Regions from separate parts of the Zobellella aerophila genome, predicted to be linked through region 2. Evidence: predicted binding sites of a transcription regulator. Region 2 holds the regulator's gene; the other holds the start of a gene.
What was found. Region 2 encodes LexA, which represses DNA repair genes until DNA is damaged. Its sites were predicted from a motif close to ANCTGTNTNNNNANACAGNT; they were not measured.

Region 1 (5,571 bases), on a different contig from region 2:
ACGGGCGCAGCGGCGGAGGTGGGTGCCGTGCAGGGGGCGTTTTCCTCCCTGGCCATGGTGATGTGCGGCATCCTGACCGCCTTGCTGGCGCCGCCCATCTTCCATCTGTACCTTTGGTTAACCTACTGATCGATAAGGAGTCCTTGATGGCGATTGCCCTGCTTGACGCCCCCCTGCAACAGGCTCTGAGTGAAGCCAATTTACAGTCCTCCGCTACCTTTACCCCGGCCCAGGTCGAGGCGCTCGGGCAGGCCACCGCCCGCGATATCGATGCCCTGGCCCTGGCCCTGTTGCCCTTGGCCCGGCAGAAAGCCTCGGCACCCGTATCCCATTTTCAGGTCGGGGCCATCGCCGTCGGCGGCTCGGGCCACTGGTATCTGGGGGCCAACCTGGAAGTGCCGGGTCTGCCGCTGAACCACTCGCTGCACGCCGAGCAGGCCGCCATCGGCCATGCCGCCTTGTGGGGAGAGCAATCCATCGCAAAAATCGTGGTCAGCGCCAGCCCCTGCGGGCATTGCCGCCAGTTTATGAATGAGCTCAACCAGCCCGACTCCCTGACCGTGTTATTGCCGGACGGCGGCCACGACCTGGGCGACCTCCTGCCCCATGCCTTCGGCCCGGCGGATCTGGGTATCCGGGAAGGCATGCTGAGCGCCGGCGCCGGACAATTCACCCTGAACGACGAAGATCCGCTTTTGCTCGCCGCCCTGACCGAGGCCAACGCCAGCTATGCTCCATACAGCGGTAACCGGGCCGGGGTCGCATTGGCGCTCGACGACGGCCGAGTCTGTAGAGGGCGTTACCTGGAAAACGCCGCCTTCAATCCCAGCCTGAGCCCGATGCAGCTGGCGCTTAGCCAATTGATGCTCGGCGGCGGCCATGGCGGACAGATAACCCGGGCCGTTTTGGTTGAGCGGCAAGCCCCGATCCAGCAATATGAGACTGCGGCCCAGACCTTGTCCCGGTTTACGGCAATCCCATTGGCAAAGATGATGATAAAATAACCACCCCTGATTACGCGGCGGGAGCCATGACTAAACGTAACGGTATCAGATTCATTATTTGACCGACCGGCTAGCGTCGTACCAGCTTGAAGCACAGCTCGTCAAAAAATGTTCGTTCCCCCGACGCCACCCTGGGATTATTCATGCCCTCTTCGATCCGGCCCAGCAAGGTGATCTCAAAACAGGGCTCAAACAGCCGCCTGACCTCGGTTTCCGTGACCGAAAAAGGCGGCCCTTCGGACTGGGCCGGCGCATAGTCGAGGGTGATCAGCAGCATCTGGCCGCCCGGCACCAGCAGACTGGCCACCAAGCGGGCATAACGGGCACGTAGCTGCTCGGGCAGGGCGATCAGCGCCGCCCTGTCGTAGGCCACCCGGTATCGTTTGCCCAGGCTCTCCGCCTGAAAGAAGTCCCCCTGATACAGGCTGATGTCACCCGCCTGCCAGCACAGATAATGCGTCAGTTGCTGTTGTCGGGGTGTCACTCCTGCCTCGATAAAGAAATCCCGTACCGCCAGGGGCGACAGCTCGAAGCCGTCGATATGATGTCCCTGCTCGGCCAGCCAATGCATGTCCAGGCTCTTGCCACACAGGGGCACCAACACCTCCGCCCGCTCGGGGCTCGCCAGCGCCTGCCAGTGCTCCTGCAACTGGCGGTTGACCCTCGGCTGATGAAAGCCGATACGTGATGTTTGCCAGCGCTGATGCCAGAAATCCGCGTCCATATTCACTCCATGCCATAACCAGGTTGCCCACTATCGCAAGACCCGGATGCCGCCATCAAGTGTTTGGTTTAAATTGATTGCTGTGCGCATCGTAGTGATAGCCGATTTGCGCCATGCGCGCATTTAAGTGCCCGGCATCCAGATCATAGAGCGCCAACAAGGCATCCAGGCTGTCACATTCCAGCCGTAGTTTTTCATTGATGATGCCCAGCACCATATGAGGATCCATGCGCTCTAACTGTACCGCATCCATAATGAGCCTCCTGATATTTCCCTGCTCAGTATAGCCCCCATACCCGAGCCACCACCTCCGCCAAAAAATACTGTAATTATAACCAGTATTTTTCTTGACCACCGGCACCCTGCAATACTACTGTATATATAAACAGATAAACCACAGGGATTGCTTATGGCCACCATCATACTCACTCACCCGAATACCTTTGATGTACTGTCCGGATCCTGGCAACAGGCACAAACCATGCCAGACCCCGTCTCCTTGCCCATCGGCAAGGGGGTCAGCCTGATCGAACGCTGGAACAGCCGGCAGCAATCCCGGTTACTGGCCGAGTTGTCGACCATCAGCCGGCAGGGGCGAGGCTGGATCCTGATGGTAAACCCCCCCGCCCCCCTCTCAAAGCAGGCGTTGCAGCTGGCGGGAGTGGCTCCCTACCGGGTGCTCAGCATCCAGGGGATACCTCAGGGGGCAAATCAGTCGTTGATGGAACGCGCCCTGGCACAGGGGAGTATCGGTGCCCTGGTCAGCTGGCAGGCAAAGCCCGGCCTGCATCAGCAGGTTTGCCTGCAGGAAGCGGCCCGGAGGGGGAACTGTCGGGGATTTATCATTACCGTACAATCCGGGCCATCGGCCCTGCACTAAATTGGGGATTGGGGATTGGGGATTGGGGATTGGGGAGCGTGGGTTCGGGAATAAGAGATAGGGAATAGCAGATCAACCCTAACTTTGCTGCAGCAGTCCTCTTCCCTATTCCCTGCTCACCATTCCCTGTTTACCGGGCAAGCCATCGTTCAGGCCAGTTCGCGGCACACCAGATCCAGCATCATCTGGATATGTGAGCCACGGTCATTCAGGGCTTCAATATAGTGATACTGCTCGCCGCCCCCCTTGATAAACAGCGCCTTGTTCTGCTCGGCTACCTCTTCCAGGGTTTCCAGGCAGTCGGCGGAAAATGCTGGACAAATCACATCCAGCCGCTTGACTCCCTCACCGGGCAGGGTTTTCATGGCCTCATCCGTATAAGGCTTGAGCCACTCCTCACGACCAAAGCGGGACTGGAAGGTAGTGCGCCACTGGTGGCGCTCCAGGCCCAGCTGCTCCGCCACCAACTCCGATGTCCGGTGACATTGCTGCCCGTAAGGATCCCCTTTATCTTGGAAACGCTTGGGAATACCGTGATAAGACAGCAGCAGCATATCCGCCTGGCCGTGCTCAGCCCAATGATCACGCACCGAATCGGCCAGGGCCTGGATATAGCCACTGTGCTCATGGTAATCATGGATAAAACGAAAGGCCGGCAGACAAGTTTCGGCTTTCATCAACCTGGCCCAGCTATCAAACACCGATGCCGTGGTACTGACCGAGTACTGCGGATACAGCGGCAGTATGATCACCCGGCCCACCCCAGCGGCCTTGAGTTCCTGCCAGGCCGTGGCCATGGAAGGTTCGCCGTAACTCATGGCCAACGCCACCGGCATATCGATGCCTTCACGGATAAATGCCTCGTGCAATGCCCGTTGCTGGCGCCGGCTGACCACCATCAGTGGCGAACCTTCCGGCCACCAGATAGAGCGGTACAGCTTGGCAACCTTAGGAGATCTGAACGGCAAGATAATGCCATGAAGCAAGGGGCACCATAGTGCCCTGGGCATATCCACAACCCGGTAGTCGTGCAGGAATTGACTCAGAAAGGCGTTCACCGCCTTAGCGGTCGGGGCTGCAGGGGTACCCAGGTTTACCAGTAAAACGCCTGTTTTCACCTTGTTACCCTATCCTGAATAGATCAGGGCCGCACTGACGACAGTACGGCCTTTAGTGATATTACGCGAGAATATCGGTCAGTTCGCGGCTAACTTGCTCAACCGACTGGGTGCCGTCCACCTTGTAGTGGCGGGTACGACCGGCATCGGCCTGCTGCTTGTAATAGCCGATCAATGGGGCAGTCTGCTCGTGATAGACGGCCAGGCGCTTGCGTACGGTGCCGGCTTCATCATCCGGACGGATCACCAGCTCTTCACCGGTAACATCGTCCTTGCCTTCCACCTTGGGCGGGTTATACACCAGGTGATAGACACGGCCCGAGCCCGGGTGGACCCGGCGTCCGCTCATGCGCTTGACGATTTCGTCATCGGGTACGGCAAATTCCAGCACATAATCCACCTCAACACCGGCATCGCACATGGCATCGGCCTGGGGAATGGTGCGAGGGAAACCGTCCAGCAAAAAGCCCTTGGCACAGTCGTCCTGGCTGATACGCTCTTTGACCAGACCGATGATCAAATCGTCGGACACCAGTTGCCCCTGATCCATGACTTCCTTGGCTTTCAGCCCCAACGGGGTACCGGCCTTGATGGCGGCACGCAACATATCACCGGTGGAAATCTGCGGAATGCCAAACTTCTCCATGATGAATTGTGCCTGCGTTCCCTTGCCCGCGCCCGGTGCACCCAGCAAAACGATGCGCATATCTGCGTCCTCTTATCGATTAGTCATTCATATTTTGGGGCCTGATTGTGTCACGACACCGCCATGGGAACAAGTCAGAGCGGGGAGCTGTTAGACCTATTGATGAGAAAAGGGCCGCTTTTAATCCGGGAAAGGCGCGGAAAAATAACGCCGTCGCCCCCTCACTCGGCCGAAAATGCCTGATAATCACAGGGGTAAACACTTGGCGCGGCGACACCTGGTACCACCGCAGGCAAGGCACTGGCACTAAAAACACCTGACCAAATGGTATCTGATACAAAATTGCTAACCAAAAATAAAATAATTGTTAGCAAGCTTGAGCGGTGGCTCTTTTGTACCCGAGGGAGCCATGCTTATCACCATCAGTCCCATTGCTCTAAACCCGTGTCGAATGGATGTTATAAGAGGAACATATGGAAAATGTAATGCGCAAGGTTGCCCACCTGGCACTGGCCATGGCGCCGCTCATGGCCTTTCACGCAACCGCCACCGATCCGGACGGTGTTGCCGACACCATCTATCACAATGCCAAGGTGGTGACCGTCAACAACAACTTCGATATCGCCGAGGCGGTCGCGGTGAAAGACGGCAGGATCATGGCGGTCGGCAACGACAGCCAAATTCAGACGCTGGCCTCGGCAGACACCAAGCTGGTCGACCTGCAAGGCAAGACCCTGCTGCCCGGCTTCTATGACGGCCATATCCATGTCGGCACCGGACCCAGGCCCTTTGGCGCCACCTTCAACATTCCCACCCCGGAACAGCTGCGCAAGGTACTGGAACAAGAGGCCGCCAAGGTGCCGGCCGGCGAATGGCTGGTCGGCCTGATGAACCGCCCCTACTGCCATATGAAGATGCCCAATCGCTGGGAGCTGGACGCCATCGTACCCGACCACCCGGTGATGCTGGCCTGTGGCGTGCTGAAACTGACACTCAACTCAATGGCCATCGACAAGGCCGGCCTGAGTAAAGATACCCCGGAACCCAAGGACGGCCTGATCGTCCGTGATGAACAGGGTGAGCCCCTGGGGGTGCTGACCATGGGGGCCCGGCGTTATGCCACCAGCGTTATCCCCAATCCGGCCCTGAGTGACGACAGCGCCCGGGAAAACCTGCGGGCCCAGCTGAAGAAGTTCCCG
Region 2 (5,571 bases):
TCAAAGCCTATCTGGGAGAAGCTTAATCATGCTGAAAATTGACAATATTTCCGCCAGCTACGGCAAGATTCAGGCGCTGGAAAATGTCAGCGTGGAGATCGGCAAAGGTGAAATAGTGACCCTGATCGGCGCCAATGGTGCCGGTAAAACCACCTTGCTGATGTCGATTTGTGGCGATCCCAAGCCGACCCAGGGGCGGATACTGTTTGAAAATAAAGAGCTGAACAGCCTGGATACCGCCACCATCATGCGCAAGGATATCGCCATAGTGCCGGAAGGGCGGCGCATCTTCGCCCGGCTGACCGTGGAAGAGAACCTGCATATGGGCGCGTTTTTTGTCGATAAGAGCGAGCATGCCGGCTTGCTCGCGGAGGTGTACCGCCTGTTTCCCCGCCTGAAGGAACGGATGAAGCAGCGGGCCGGCACCATGTCCGGTGGTGAACAGCAGATGCTGGCCATCGGCCGGGCGCTGATGAGCAAGCCGCGCATGCTATTGCTGGATGAGCCGTCCCTGGGCCTGGCCCCCATCATCATCGCCCAGATCTTCGAGACCATAGCCCGCCTGCGGCAGGAACAGGGCATGACCATCTTCCTGGTGGAGCAAAACGCCAACCAGGCGCTGAAGCTGGCCGACCGGGGTTATGTTCTGGAAAACGGCCGTATCGTGCTGGCCGATACCGGTGCCGCACTGCTGGTCAACAAGCAGGTGCGGGAGGCTTACCTGGGAGGGTGATGCCAAAAGCCGAGAGATTGGGTACACTGCTGCAAAGTTTTCAAGGAGTGCATCATGGAGCAGTTTGCCCATATCTCGGTCGATGAGGCCAGCGCCATGCTGGCCGAAGGTCGTGCCCGTCTGGTTGACATCCGGGATCCCCAGTCATTTGCCCTGGCCCATGCCGAAGGCGCCTTCCATCTGACCAACGACAGCCTGGTCGGCTTTACCAATGAGGTCGAGTACGACACCCCGGTGATCGTGGTGTGTTACCACGGCATCAGCAGCCAGGGGGCGGCCCAGTTTCTGATCAATCAGGGTTATGAGGAGGTCTACAGCCTGGATGGCGGCTTTGAGGCCTGGCGGCGGACCCAAGCCGTCGTTGCTGGCTGATGAAGCAGTTGCTGGTGTTGGATGATCCCCGTCGAGCCCAGGCCTTTGTGGATTATTTGAACGATATCGGGCTGAAATGCGAACTGACCCTGGATGATGACCATAATGCCACTCTCTGGCTGGTCAATGAATCCCGTTATCAGGAGGCGTTGCTGGAAGTGAAGCGCTTCCTGGCCGAGCCTCTGCACCCGCGCTATCAGGATGCCGCCTGGCGCCAGGGCGACACCCATATCCATTTCAGCCCGGATCCGAGTAAGCCCGGGCTGGCCGGTGACCTGCTGCGCCGGACCGGACCGGTCAATATGCTGGTGTTATTGGCCTGTGCCGCCGTGTATGCCCTGAGCTGGCTCGGCCTGCCCCTGTTCGGTGTGTTGTCTTTTCCGGCCGATCCGTCCCGCCTGCTGGGCTGGGAATTCTGGCGAGCCTTCACCCCGGCATTGATGCATTTTTCACTGCTGCACCTGCTGTTCAATCTCTTCTGGTGGTGGTATCTGGGCGGCATGATCGAGCGGCGGCTGGGCCACGGCAAGTTGCTGTCGTTGCTGTTGCTGGCGGCGGTGCTGTCGAACTTTATGCAGTTCTGGGCGAGCGGACCGCGCTTTGGTGGTTTGTCCGGCGTGGTGTACGCGCTGGTTGCCTACACCTGGTTAAGCGGACGGCTGACCCCGGCCAGGGGCATAGGCCTGCCCGACGGTATGGCGGTGTTTATGGTGGTCTGGCTGGTGCTGGGCTTCGCCGATCTGCTGGGGATCCCGATGGCCAATATGGCCCATTTGGGTGGCCTGCTGGTGGGCCTGCTGCAGGCTTGGCTCGATCGGAATAAAGCGGTGCTGTCCTGAATCAGGAGTGCGGCGCTGTTCTTTAGTTTTTTGCCGAATCGTTGTTGTTTATGTTTCAGGAATTCACGAGTGATTAAGCGAGCCGATCAAGGGTGGCACTGGTTGACGGGTCAGGAATTGCCTGAGTTGTCTCCTCTACTGACAGACTGGCTGTATGACAGAGGTTCGATGACCGAGCGGCTCCGGCGTCATTGTCGGGACTTTCGCGTAGTGGTGCGGGCCCAGGCCGACGATGTGATGCTGGAGCCGGCCCTGGCTGAACGGCTGGGGGGTGTCCGGGGATTCTGTCGGGAAGTGCTGCTCTGTTGCGATGGCGTGCCCTGGGTTTATGCCAGCTCCCTGTATTCAGGCGCCAGCCTGGAAGCCTGCCCGGAATTGGCCGGACTGGGGCAAAAGGCGTTGGGTGAGCTGTTGTTTGAACACCCCGGGCTGGCGCGCAGCCAGTTTGAGTTTGCCGGTCTGGGCCATGAGGCACGGGTGGCGCTGGCCCAACGCATCGAGCTGCCTCTGGCGGCGGACTTTCCCCTGTGGGGCCGGCGTTCCACCCTGCAGGCCGGTGGTGCCCGGGTGTTGGTCACCGAGCTTTTCCTACCCCAGGCCCAGGCCTATCAGGAGCAACTATCATGACGACCATGACGCGTCCGCGCTGGCGTGCCTATATGGCGCTGGCGCGACTGGATAAACCCATTGGCACCCTGCTGTTACTCTGGCCCACCCTGTGGGCCATCTGGATTGCTGGTCAGGGGCGTCCGGATCCCTGGGTGCTGCTGGTGTTTGTGGTGGGGGTGTTTTCCATGCGTTCGGCGGGCTGTGTGATTAATGACTTTGCCGACAGGAAGATCGATGGCCATGTCAAGCGCACCCAGGCCCGTCCCCTGGCATCGGGCGAGCTGACGGCACGCCAGGCTCTCGGCTTGTTTGTCCTGCTGGTGTTGGCTTCCTTTATGCTGGTATTGACCACCAACAGCCTGACCATCAAGCTGGCCTTTGCCGGCCTGGGGTGGGCGGCGCTCTATCCCTTTATGAAGCGGGTTACCCATTTACCGCAACTCTTCCTGGGTATCGCTTTTTCCTGGGGGATCCCCATGGCTTTTGCCGCCCAGAGCAATGCCCTGCCGGTCGGGCTGTGGCTGCTGTTTGCCGCCAACCTGACCTGGACGGTGGCCTACGATACCATGTACGCCATGGTGGACAGGGACGACGATCTGAAGATAGGCGTCAAATCCACCGCCATTCTGTTCGGCCGGCGCGACAAGCTGATCGTCGGCCTGCTGCAGCTGGCTACCCTGCTGCTGCTGCTGTGGGCCGCCCAGGTATTCGCCCTGGGCGGCGCCTTCTATTGGGGCTTGCTGGCGGCGGCGGCGTTGTTTGTCTATCAGCAGCGGCTGATCAGGGACAGGGAAAGGATGGCTTGTTTCCAGGCCTTCCTGAACAATAACTATGTCGGCCTGACGATCTTCGCCGGCCTGATCCTGGCCCTGCTGTAACCATCCATGTTGTCCGGCCAGCCAGTTGGCCGGTTTATCCCTCCCGTCTGGAAATGTCCGCCGGGCATTTAGCCCTTGCCCTCCTGAATTTACTGGATATACTGACAGTTAGCTGTATAAAAAAACAGGTCTCATGATGAAAACCCTTACCCCTCGCCAAACCCAGGTTCTGGATATTATCAAAGCGCATATGCAACAAACCGGTATGCCGCCCACCCGCGCCGAAATCGCCAACATCCTAGGGTTTCGTTCCGCCAATGCCGCCGAAGAGCATCTGAAGGCCCTGGCCAAGAAAGGGGTGATCAGCGTGATGCCCGGCACCTCCCGCGGTATCCGCCTGCTGCAGGAGGAGGAGCCGGAGGTGGTGAACCCGGATAGCGGGTTGCCCCTGATCGGCCGGGTCGCCGCGGGTGAACCCATCCTGGCCCAGCAGCATATCGAAAGCTATTACCAGCTGGATCCATCGCTGTTCCGCCCCCAAGCCGACTTCTTGCTGCGGGTAAGCGGCATGAGTATGAAGAACATCGGTATCATGGACGGTGACTTGCTGGCGGTACACAAGACCCAGGATATTCACAACGGGCAGGTGGTGGTGGCCCGGCTTGATGACGAGGTCACCGTCAAGCGCTTCCAGCGCAAGGGCAACCAGGTCAGCCTGCTGCCGGAAAACGAAGAGCTCTCGCCCATCGAAGTGGATCTGCGCCAGCAGGAGTTGATTATCGAAGGCCTGGCGGTAGGCGTTATTCGTAACAGCGAAGGTTTTTGAACCGGGCCTGAACCTGTCCGAGGGGGCGGCTCAGTCCGGCCCTTGGGCTCCCCGTTGGTAAGCACTCAACTCCCGGCATGGTTATGCCGATCTTCTTTCCGGCTTTGTCGTACGGCTCCCACTTTTTTCTCCTTTCATTTTTTACATTTTTTAAATCAATGCTTTACTTATGATGAGCTGAACCATGGATGCGGTTGTTCAGTTAGCACTGACTCTCTTTTGAGTGCGCCAAAAATAAAGGAATAAAAATTTGGGGGTGCGTGTGAAGCTGCTTTTATTGCTCTTGTCCTTGCCGACGAGTCTGCCGGTTTTGGCAAATTCTCGCTTTAATATGACGCCGGGGGTCACCGATATCAGCCGGCAGGTCTACGACCTGCATATGACCATACTGCTGATCTGCGTGGTGATCGGCATCCTGGTGTTCGGGGCCATGTTCTGGGCCATTATTCACCATCGCAAATCCAAAGGGGCGAAGGCGGCGCAATTTCATGAGAGTACCAGGGTTGAAATTCTCTGGACCCTGATCCCGTTTCTGATCCTGATCGCCATGGCGGTGCCCGCCACCCGTACCCTGATCGCCATGGAGGACCCCAGCCAGTCTGATCTTACCGTCCAAATTACCGGCTCCCAGTGGAAGTGGCATTACCGTTACTTCGATCAGGGTGTCGAATTCTACAGCCTGCTGGCTACCTTGCCGCAGGAGATCAACGGTAGCCTGAGCAAGGCCGGTAATTATCTGCTGGAGGTGGATCGGCCCCTGGTATTGCCGACCGATCGCAAGATCCGTTTCCTGATCACCTCCGACGATGTCATCCATTCCTGGTGGGTGCCGGCGTTTGCGGTCAAGAAAGACGCCATTCCCGGTTTTATCAACGAGGCCTGGACCCGGATCAACACCCCGGGCATGTACCGGGGTCAGTGCGCCGAGCTGTGCGGCAAGGACCATGCGTTTATGCCGATAGTGGTGGATGCGCGCGAGCCTGAACAGTTTGCCCAGTGGCTGGCGCAAACCAAGACCCGGCAGGCAGAGGCCAAGGCGGCGGAACAGGCCTTGGCGGCGATGGAGATGACCCGGGATGAATTGATGAGCCTGGGGGAGCAAGTATATCTGCGGAGCTGCGCCGCCTGTCATCAGGCCGGTGGCGAGGGACTCCCGGGGGCCTTCCCGGCGTTGAAAGGCAGTGAACTCATCCTGCAGGACAGGGCGGCCCATATCGACGTAGTGCTGCACGGCAAGGCGGGAACCGCCATGCAGAACTTTGACAAACAGCTGGCGCTGAAAGAGCTGGCTGCGGTGATCACCTATGAACGCAACGCCTGGGGCAATGATACCGGTGATCTGGTGCAGCCCGGGGATATAGCTGCGGCACGGCA

Region 1: a site for LexA is predicted at 2,100-2,119, ahead of ABD806_RS02725 (DUF4250 domain-containing protein). Genes of this name have one in related genera too.

What each region holds. Positions count from the first base shown of each region.
Region 1 is NZ_BAABCX010000001.1:589,967-595,537, reverse strand. It holds gene ABD806_RS02740 (LrgB family protein) at 1-129, shown strand, start outside; gene cdd (cytidine deaminase) at 147-1,004, shown strand; gene ABD806_RS02730 (thiopurine S-methyltransferase) at 1,075-1,728, opposite strand; gene ABD806_RS02725 (DUF4250 domain-containing protein) at 1,784-1,981, opposite strand; gene ABD806_RS02720 (hypothetical protein) at 2,138-2,608, shown strand; gene hemH (ferrochelatase) at 2,758-3,726, opposite strand; gene adk (adenylate kinase) at 3,788-4,432, opposite strand; gene ABD806_RS02705 (amidohydrolase) at 4,846-5,571, shown strand, end outside.
Region 2 is NZ_BAABCX010000003.1:230,808-236,378, forward strand. It holds gene livG (high-affinity branched-chain amino acid ABC transporter ATP-binding protein LivG) at 1-26, shown strand, start outside; gene ABD806_RS12610 (ABC transporter ATP-binding protein) at 29-733, shown strand; gene glpE (thiosulfate sulfurtransferase GlpE) at 788-1,105, shown strand; gene glpG (rhomboid family intramembrane serine protease GlpG) at 1,105-1,944, shown strand; gene ABD806_RS12625 (chorismate--pyruvate lyase family protein) at 2,014-2,571, shown strand; gene ubiA (4-hydroxybenzoate octaprenyltransferase) at 2,568-3,431, shown strand; gene lexA (transcriptional repressor LexA) at 3,568-4,197, shown strand; gene coxB (cytochrome c oxidase subunit II) at 4,508-5,571, shown strand, end outside.